3 regions of the Bacillus sp. NPDC094077 genome follow, and region 1 is predicted to be linked to each of the others. Evidence: riboswitches for the same ligand, from Rfam matches in the RefSeq annotation. Region 1 holds a riboswitch; each other region holds the start of a gene.
The links. Region 1 has a riboswitch for S-adenosylmethionine ahead of ACQKNR_RS20585 (cyclase family protein). Riboswitches for the same ligand answer to the same signal wherever they lie in the genome.
Positions count from the first base shown of each region.

Region 2: another riboswitch for S-adenosylmethionine. It lies ahead of ACQKNR_RS00170 (amino acid ABC transporter substrate-binding protein); the one in region 1 lies ahead of ACQKNR_RS20585 (cyclase family protein).
Region 3: another riboswitch for S-adenosylmethionine. It lies ahead of ACQKNR_RS26250 (M20 family metallopeptidase); the one in region 1 lies ahead of ACQKNR_RS20585 (cyclase family protein).

Region 1 is NZ_JBNNUF010000009.1:140,038-143,324, forward strand. It holds gene ACQKNR_RS20575 (nucleotidyltransferase domain-containing protein) at 1-578, opposite strand, end outside; gene ACQKNR_RS20580 (PRK06851 family protein) at 690-1,799, opposite strand; SAM riboswitch class I at 1,950-2,062, shown strand; gene ACQKNR_RS20585 (cyclase family protein) at 2,148-2,780, shown strand; gene ACQKNR_RS20590 (hypothetical protein) at 2,969-3,287, opposite strand, start outside.
Region 2 is NZ_JBNNUF010000001.1:34,265-37,551, forward strand. It holds gene ACQKNR_RS00165 (VOC family protein) at 1-834, opposite strand, end outside; partial or broken gene ACQKNR_RS00170 (amino acid ABC transporter substrate-binding protein) at 910-1,194, opposite strand; SAM riboswitch class I at 1,323-1,427, opposite strand; gene ACQKNR_RS00175 (VanW family protein) at 1,671-2,582, opposite strand; gene ACQKNR_RS00180 (hypothetical protein) at 2,964-3,287, shown strand, end outside.
Region 3 is NZ_JBNNUF010000020.1:13,374-16,660, reverse strand. It holds gene ACQKNR_RS26255 (AAA domain-containing protein) at 1-1,489, shown strand, start outside; SAM riboswitch class I at 1,566-1,667, shown strand; gene ACQKNR_RS26250 (M20 family metallopeptidase) at 1,756-2,961, shown strand; gene ACQKNR_RS26245 (Lrp/AsnC family transcriptional regulator) at 3,077-3,287, opposite strand, start outside.

The DNA.
Region 1 (3,287 bases):
TCAATCTCATTTAATACACTACGTTCTATAGATAGTTCTGTAATTAATCTGTCAAATTCTACTGGAGGCAATGTCCCTTTCTCTTCTAGCCACTTACAGGCTAAAATAGGACGTAATACATAAAAATACTTTTTCAATTTTACATTCTCATCTTGTAAAAATTCACGATAATTTTTCGACGCCATATGTAAGTAATGATATATCGTTGCTTTTGGATCAAAATTCTTTTCACTCATTTGCTGAAGCTGCTCTGGAAAATTAGAGTTTTTTGAATAAAAAATTGGTGATCGAATCCACTCAAGTAAAGCTGGATTTGACTTCGCGAATAGTTGCAATGCCTTTTTAATATCCCATCCGCTTATATCTAAATCATCACTAATTGGATATTCAATTACATCACGTTTATCATGAATTGATAAATACCATTCTACTGGATGTATATAAACAAACCTAACATCATAATCGCTATCTTTCGATGGAAATCCCCAAGCACGACTCCCTGATTCCACTGCAAATAAAATTTTCACATCATTCTCTTTTTCAATTCTTTCTAACTCTAATTCAATTTTTTCTCTCATTTCATACCATCCCCATTTTTTGATTATTTCCTTGGAAATTCGACAAATATACCACTAATTTTACTACATACTAAAATAACTGCCAGAAATTTTCTGACAGTTTGAAAAAGCCTATTTTTTCTTTTCGATTACAGTAGCGGCAATTCGTTCAAACTCTTTTTGAATTTCCTCTTTATATACATCCACTTTTGAAAAATCCATAGCAGTAATATAAATTCGTTCTAATTTATCACGAACTGATTTTGCTTTTGCTAAGAAAGACATCGCCTCATTCATTTTTGCTTTATATTGAATGGAAACGTCACGAATTTCTTTAGCATACTTTTCATCCGTCCCCGGTGTAACAATAAGAGCATACATATCTATAATCTCATCACCTTCGCGACTTGGAAAATATTCATGTGGTGCGGTACTATCAAAAATTGCAAATCCTAATTCTCTTACGATAACCATATCGAGACTATTCGGGTCAAATCCGCAATGATATACTTCAACGTCAAATCCTTTTTCTTCTGCTACCTTCGCTAACTTTTTGAGCATTGTTGATTTTCCAGAGCCCGGGCGTCCTTTTATAAAATAACGATGTGGTAATCCTTCTGTTAAATTAGGAACAAAATCAACTGCTCCTTTCGGTGTAGCAGCTCCTAAAAAACGATGTTTTACAATCGATTTTTGCCCACTTTTATCTGTAAATAATTTCTGAATTAGCTGATCCGTTAGTTCATTTGCTTTGTTAAAATCAATATTATTAATATATATTTTCTCCCACTCATCATGTATAACTAACGCCTCTTTAAAGCACCCGTAAGCAGTTTGAAAAGCTTTGCTTGCTTCTGAAACAAATCGTTCAATTTCTAGCCTCTGCTTTCTTAATTTATCTGAGTCCCAAGCAACTCCTAAATTTATATACTCTTCAACAACTCCTGGCATCTTTGGCTCAATAACATGCGGTGATGTTCCATCAACAATTCCTACTTTTAATTTCGGGATAATCACTCCATCAACTGACTTATTATCAGAAGAACAATGCAAAAGTTCAATATCATATCCTTTTTCAACCCATTCACGACCCATTGCCTTAATTAAAGAAGATTTCCCTGTTCCTGGACCACCCTTTAAAATAAATAATCTGTCTAGCCCTTTTAAATTCTCTTCGTATAAATTATGAAATCCCCTAGCTGTATTTCCACCAGCATAATAATTCAATACATTTCCTGTCACTGCACTCACTCCTTCGCAGCATTCTATTTACATAAGCTACAATATGCGAGCAACTTTATTTGGGTGAATACCTAATTTGTGTTGCGCAAAAAAAGGAAATGAAATACAATTTAAATATTATAAATATTCTGGACTTTAAAACTGAATATACCTTTATCAAGAGAGGCAGAGGGACCGGCCCTTTGAAGCCCAGCAACCTCAGTTTATAAGAACTGAATAGGTGCTAATTCCTGCAGAGTGCATTGCATTTTGGAAGATAAAACTCAACTAGTATGTAAAGCTCATCTTTCTTGATTATGAAGGATGGGCTTTTTATTATCTGAAAAACATATATTGGAGGTATGTAAAATGAAAGTAATTGATCTATCACAAACGTTTGAAAATAATATGTCTCAATTTCCCGGAACACCAAAAATCCAACTAGAAGCAATTACAAGTGTTGAAGAAACAGGTTATCAAGTTACAGATTTCCATTCTGTCGTTCATGTGGGTACGCATTGTGATGCTCCTGCGCATTTCATTTCAGGTGCAACCACTATTGATCAATTACCCCTTGATCAATTTGTAGGCGAAGCTGTACTTATCGATGTAACTCATATTCAAGAGCGAAAATTACCTAAGGAAGTATTACATGGTACCGACATAAAAGAAGGCAATATTGTCATTTTCCATTCCAACCTATCTAATAAATGGAATACAGAAGCTTATGAGAAAGAAGCATTTTATCTTTCCGAAGAATTAGCTAAAGAATTAGTTCGACTAAAAGTAAAATCCGTCGGTTTAGATTTTATTTCTCCTGATGAGGTAACGACAGAAACATCACCAATTCATCACATATTACTAGGGAATAATATTTATCTAATCGAAAACTTAACAAATCTAGATGCCATTAACGCGAAACGTTTCTTTTTCTCTGCAGCACCTTTAAAAATTAAAGATAGTGATGGTGCTTTCGCAAGAGCATTCGCTGTTATTTTTTAAAACAAGATCTACTTATAAAGTGAAACTTTAATCAGTGGGGGTTTTGTCCATCCCCCACTGATTATTAGTTGAACCAATCGGGCGTTTACGGGCAGTTGATCTCCCACCTAACTCCCTCGCATTCGCCGAATTTTGAGGTGGGAGTCTTACTGCCCGTTAATGCGGGATAAACGAAAAAGCAAAGATCATTACTGACCTTTGCTTCTATATTTTTTATTTAAATTAAGAAGTAATTGTTCCATCCGAGGGCGTACCCAGGCTAAATAATCTTTCTCTTTCTTCTTTGTACAAGTTATCTCTTCTCCATCTACCATTCCGACAAGTTCTAGCTCTAACAGTTGCCTCGTGAATGCTAACATATTTACTTCTTCGGCCGGATACTCTTCTTTTAATTTCTCCTCAATTTCTCCTAATAAAAAACCGTCACGCATCATTGCCAGTGCATCAATCCAAAGTGGCGGCATTTCATATTTCTCTCCTGTAATTGTATCTTTTACGATATAATTC
Region 2 (3,287 bases), on a different contig from region 1:
TATTTCATGTTGTTTTTCTATTACTCTTTCTTTTACTTCATCTAACGCTTCTTTATGTGGCAGTACAATCGTATACACCTTTAATCCAGTTGCATGCACTGGTGGGTGCGGATTATTTACCCCATTCCACGTATTTGCACCGATATGGTGATGATAGCCTCCTGCTGAAATGAATAAGCAACCCTCTTCACGCTGTTGTACTTCAAAACCTACAGTTTCTACATAAAACTCATGCGACTTTTCTACATCAGCTATTCGTAAATGCACGTGTCCAACAACAGTATCAGCTGGTAAACCGTCAAACTCATAATCAACCAGTGTTGCCAGTTCTTTTAAATCGAGTGGCGTACTTCCTCCTGGCCCTTCTCCCCATTGATCGCGCGGACGGTCTGCATAAATTTCGATACCATTCCCCTCTAAATCCTGCAAATAAAACGCTTCGCTATACGTATGATCACTTGCACTATTAAACCTTGAAATTGGTAAAATTTCATTTGAATATGTATAACGCCCTTCTTGCTCAGCTGGACTATCAATGACCTTCTTATTGCGAATAACACCAAATAGTGCCGAAGCAAAAGTTTCACGAGTCGGAACTAAAAAAGCAACATGATATATACCTGTTGTACGTGGTTCTTGCAGTACCCCGTCCTCTAACTTTTCAAGGACAAGTAGCGTACTTTTACCACCTTTCCCTGCTAAATATGCTTTATTCCCATCTTTCTTAATTACCTCTAAACCTACAACATTCTCATAAAAAGCAATTTGACGCTCTAAATCTTTCACTTTAAATTCAACATGACCAATGCGTGTTTTTTGATGAATTTGTACCATGAATAACTTCCTCTCCAGTTCTCTTTAGTTTTTTATATAAGTTGATAGGCAATAGCCCCATTCAACGAATACACCTTAATTTTGTTTTTTCGTAGCATCAACTTTTAGCCATTTTTTCGATATTTCACTTAACGTTCCATCTTGTTCTAATTCTTTTAACGATTTATTTATATCTTCTAACTTTTCACTCTTTTCCGCAAGTGGAAATGCAATCTCTCCCCATTCAAGTGGACCAAATCCAACTTTCACATTATCTAATCTCGCCTTTATTATTGTTGTTTCCACTTGCACTTTATCATTATAATAAGCATCGAAGCGCCCAAGTCCTACTTCGTTCAATTCAGCTGTCGGATCCTCTGATATACATATTTAAATAATTGCGGAAAACTTTCAAAAAAATACGCTACATCAAATTTCACTTTATCCCCCCTTTCTAAACAAAAAACTCTTCTTATACATATAAGAAGAGTCGAATATCACTCCATTTCCCCCCATCTTTCAAACGCGTTATACGTTTGCTGGAATTAGCACAGTACTTTTATAGTCTGTTGCTGAGATTTCATCGGGCCAGTCCCTCCATCTCTCGATAAGAAAACTAATAAATTTTTCCATTTATTTAGTTGTTATTATGAAGAATATAGCTAATTATATATAATGTCAATATGAAAACTAAGAATTAAATTGAATACTTTTTTCGAACAGCTTGACTCCTAACGAAATTCCTTACATTCACCAAATCTTGAGGTGCACTATTATTGGGGAATAAACTGCACAGAAAAAGCCATTACTTCTATTAAACTTAGAAATAATGGCTTTATTTTTATAGATTATTATATTTATCTCATTTTATGTACTTCAGCAACTAACTTTCCGCCCTGAATGCCCATATAAAGCTTCACAGGTGCATCATTCGTGTTTTCAAATACTAAGTCTAAATATGGATATGCGATTGTAGCGTCTCTTCCTTGTGGAACATAACCTACTGTTTTAGAATGTGTAGTTCTCTCTACCATTTTCAAACCAGCTTGATCTGCTGCATTGAATAAAGTTGAAGATGTTTGACAAACACCACCACCATATCCATCTACTAATTTACCATCTACAATTTCTTTTCCTAATTGGTACCCTTTATCTGGTGTTGTATCCCCAATTAGCGCATTAAAAGAAAAACGGTCTCCTTTTGCTAAAACAACTCCACTAACGCTCTGCGCAGACAAACGAATATTTTCAATTCTACCACCTGTTGAGCCACCTAAATTCGTTTCATATCTACCAATTACCGTACCACTTCCTTGCGCATCACTTAATGTTGCGACAGGTTTTTTTTCCATGATTGGTAACTGATACGAAGAATCCCACATACCAACGTTCAACAATTTATCTACTAATTCTGTTTCCATTAATTCATAAGAAGGTTGCCCCTCTTGCCAACTTCCGTCGGGAGCTATACGTGAAGGTACCATCTTTCTATCAACACTCTTCCCAACCTCACTAGCAACCTTCGTTACCGATTTTTTAAATTTCGCTTCATCTTCAAAATAACCTAAACTCGATAAATCTAGTTTTTTCACTTCAGTACCAGTACGACCATCAACTAAACTAATCGTATCCTGCACTTCTGCTTTGGCCTCTACAGTGTGTCCACCAATATCACTTACTAATGCAACATCACTTACTTTTGTGCCACAACCACTCACTACAGCTACGCATAGCACCCCAACTAAAATACCCTTTATTTTACGGAACAATATACTCTCTCCTTTTCCCCCAACATTGCTTTTATGTATTATTTCATTTTTATGTATGTTTTGTTACAATCATTTTACAATATGTTTATAAATTGTTACAAGTTATTTTTTACTCTATTTAAATTACTCTTTTCTTTTGTAAATGTCTATACATATTTATATAAAAATTTGAGTTTAGCAGATTTGTAATCTTTATGTAACCTCTCCCCTTCTATCCATTATATACCATTAAATGAAAGAAAAACAAATTTAACAACTTCATGTTCTTATTTATAAAAGTACATCACGTAAACATAATTAGGTATTTGCCGTGCCACTGCTCCGCTTTTGCACATACATTATGGTGAATTTAACCTATTTTACAGAAATGGAGGATGTTTTATGTACCCCTACAATCCATATGATCCATATAACCAAAATAGTTATCAACCTCAATATGATTTACAAGCACAATACCAACAATATATAGATCAAACAGAACAAGTTAATCCATACGACCAAAATAGACAATTTCAAATTCCAATCTCTTTTCCTGGTACTGGCGGACGTCAATTAGAAAGACGAGTAAATGAGCTTGAACAAAGAGTACGTCAACTAGAAAATACAGTTGAGCGCCATACACGTAGACTAAATCGCTTAAACCAACGTTTACGCACAGTAGAAAACAGACTGAACATTCCATTTTCAGCACTAGAAGACGGATTT
Region 3 (3,287 bases), on a different contig from region 1:
TTTAGAGGAAACACGCCAGGAGCTTCGTGAAAAGATTTTATCGTATAAAGCAACGTCTGCTGATAAGAAACGTATGCAAGAGATTGAAAGTGATCTTCGAAAACAACGAGCAAAAATTAAAGAAGTAGAAAAAGAATATATTGAAAATGCGAAAGTAATCGGTGCGACTTTATCGAAATGTGCCATTGATTCACTTATTTATGAGCGTACATTTGATTTAGTTGTCGTAGATGAAGTGAGTATGGCGTTCGTTCCGCAAATCGCCTTAGCTGCTTCTCTTGGGAAACGTATCGTCGTTTGTGGTGACTTTTTACAGTTGCCTCCGATCGCAATGGCGAACCATGAACTCGTTCGAAAATGGCTCGGTGAAGATATGTTTTACCATGCCGGGATTGTTGATTCTGTAAATAAATCAGAAGCACATCCCAACCTTTTTATGTTACAGGAACAAAGACGTATGCATGCGGATATATCGAAGTTTACAAATTCATTTATTTATAAAAATAGAGTATATGATCATCCATCTGTTTCAGAGCGTAAAGAACTTGCACAGCTACAACCATTCGCAAATGAGGCGAGTGTTTTATTTGATACGAGCCTAATGGGGGCATTTTCATTAAAGGATGCTGCTTCAGGATCTCGTTTTAATATTATGTCTGGTTTAGTAGCGATGCAAATGATTTTAATTGGACTGCTGGACGGTGTTCAATCTATCGGTGTAGTTACACCGTACCGAGCACAGTCCCGATTTTTATCAACGTGTATTCGAGAAATGTTGCAGAGAACGAAATATCAAAACATACCAGTTTTAGCGGCGACAGTTCATAAGTTTCAAGGTTCTGAAAGAGATATGATGATCTTTGATACGGTTGATAGTTATCCGCAAGAACGACCTGGCGTGTTATTCTTTGACCATAAAAACCATCGTCTCGTCAATGTAGCAGTGACAAGGGCAAGAGGGAAGTTCATTCAATTATCGGATTGCCACTACATGCGTAAAAACCTTTCGCGAAAACAAGCGTTATCACAATTAACAGCTCATATAGAACGTCACGGAGATATGTATGATCGTACGACGTCACGTCAATTGTGGGAGCGAAAGATTTCGAAACGATTACGCTGGTTTATGGAAATGAATCTTGAAGAGTCGAAAGGGCTACTAAAAGATATTTTAGCTGCAAAACGAAAAATTATCATTTCACTTCCAAGTACGAAGCAAGTAGATAAACGAGTATGGCAAGCGTTAATGCGTGCAAAGGCGCAAGTAACAGTTTATAGTGATGGACCAGTTCCGTTAAAGAATGTAAAGTTACAAAGGCAAAATAAAGCATTCCCGTTCCTATTAATTGATGATGAAATCTTTTGGGCAGGGGCACCCCTTACATCTCAAATGATGTTTGAAGGTAGTACGGAATTCCCGTATATATGTGCAAGGCTACAAGCGCCGGAAACAATTGGTGTGTTAAAAGGATTTTTGGATATTCGGTAAAATCGGATAGGAATTCCTTGACTTTTAGTCGGAATGAAATTAGAATGAAAAATAATTTAATATAATTTTATGAAAATTCTTATCACGAGAGGTGGAGGGACTGGCCCTAAGATACCTCGGCAGCGGATTCTATATGAATACTGTGCCAATTCCAGCAAGGTAACTTGAAAGATAAGAAAGAAGCTCATTTTGACTGTATATACAGAAGCCTCTTTCTATCTTTTAGAAAGAGGCTTTTTTACGTGAAAATAAAAGGAGGAAGAAAAATGGGAGCGACAGGAGTAACGTCACAAAGAAAAACAATTGAAGAGAGTATAGAAAGAAATAAGGAAAAGTACATAGAAACAAGTCATGATATTCATGCGAATCCGGAGATTGGTAATCAAGAGTTTTACGCATCAAGAACGTTAAGTTTATTACTAGGTAGTGCTGGTTTTCAGCTGCAGCACAATATAGCTGGACATGAAACAGGATTTATTGCGCGAAAAAGTTCAGGAAAACAAGGACCAGTTATCGCATTTTTAGCTGAGTATGACGCTTTACCAGGGCTAGGCCATGCGTGTGGTCACAATTTAATTGGCACAATTAGCGTTGCGGCAGCAATCGCATTATCAGAAACGCTTGAAGAAATCGGCGGAGAAGTTGTCGTGTTCGGAACACCTGCAGAAGAAGGCGGGCCAAACGGTAGCGCAAAAGCAAGTTATGTAAAAGCTGGTTTATTTAAAAACATTGATGCGGCGCTTATGATTCATCCGAGCGGAAAAACAGCGACAACGAGTCCTTCGTTAGCAGTCGATCCACTTGATTTTCATTTTTACGGAAAAACAGCTCACGCCGCAGCTTCACCAGAAGAAGGGATTAACGCATTAGATGCGGTTATCCAGCTGTATAACGGTATTAACGCACTTCGCCAACAACTTCCGTCAGATGTGAGAATACATGGTGTCATTACTGAGGGCGGAAAAGCACCTAATATTATTCCCGACTACGCAGCAGCAAGGTTCTTCATCCGTGCAGCAACGAGAAAAAGGTGTGCAGAAGTAACAGAAAAAGTAAGAAACATCGCACAAGGAGCAGCATTAGCAACAGGAACAAAAGTGAAAATTCATCAATTCCAAAATGAAATCGATGAACTACTCGTAACAAAAACATTTAATGACGTCGTAGCCGAAGAACTAGAACTACTAGGTGAAGAGGTGAACCGTAAGGAAAGAGTAGGCATCGGCTCAACGGACGCAGGAAACGTAAGCCAAGTCGTGCCCACAATTCATCCGTACATTAAAATCGGTCCAGATAACTTAATTGCGCATACGAATGAATTTAGAGAAGCAGCCCGTTCAGAGCTTGGAGACAAAGCATTAATTACATCGGCAAAAACATTAGCGAATACAGCGTATCGATTAATTACGGAAGAAGGGTTGTTAGAGAAGGTGAAGGAGGAGTTTAGAGAGGTGCAGAGGAATCAGGGGTAGTTGATTAAAGGAGTGGATAATCCACTCCTTTTTCTTTTTTAAGGAAAGTTTGTGCTTATCATCTTAAATAAATTGTTCATTTTCACATTGAGGTGTCAATGCTCTTATACCTTTATCAGAACGACAATTTCTCTTCAAATTCACTCTTTAAAACAATTAAAGGAGATGATAATCCGAATTTCATTAAAGAATCTAAAAATGCAGCGAGAGAATCCATCGAATCACTCATGACCTTCATCATATAATTGAACTCCCCGCTAATTCGATATAAATCTGTTACTTCAGGAGCAGTATTACAAAATTGAATAAAATCAGAGCATTGGCTC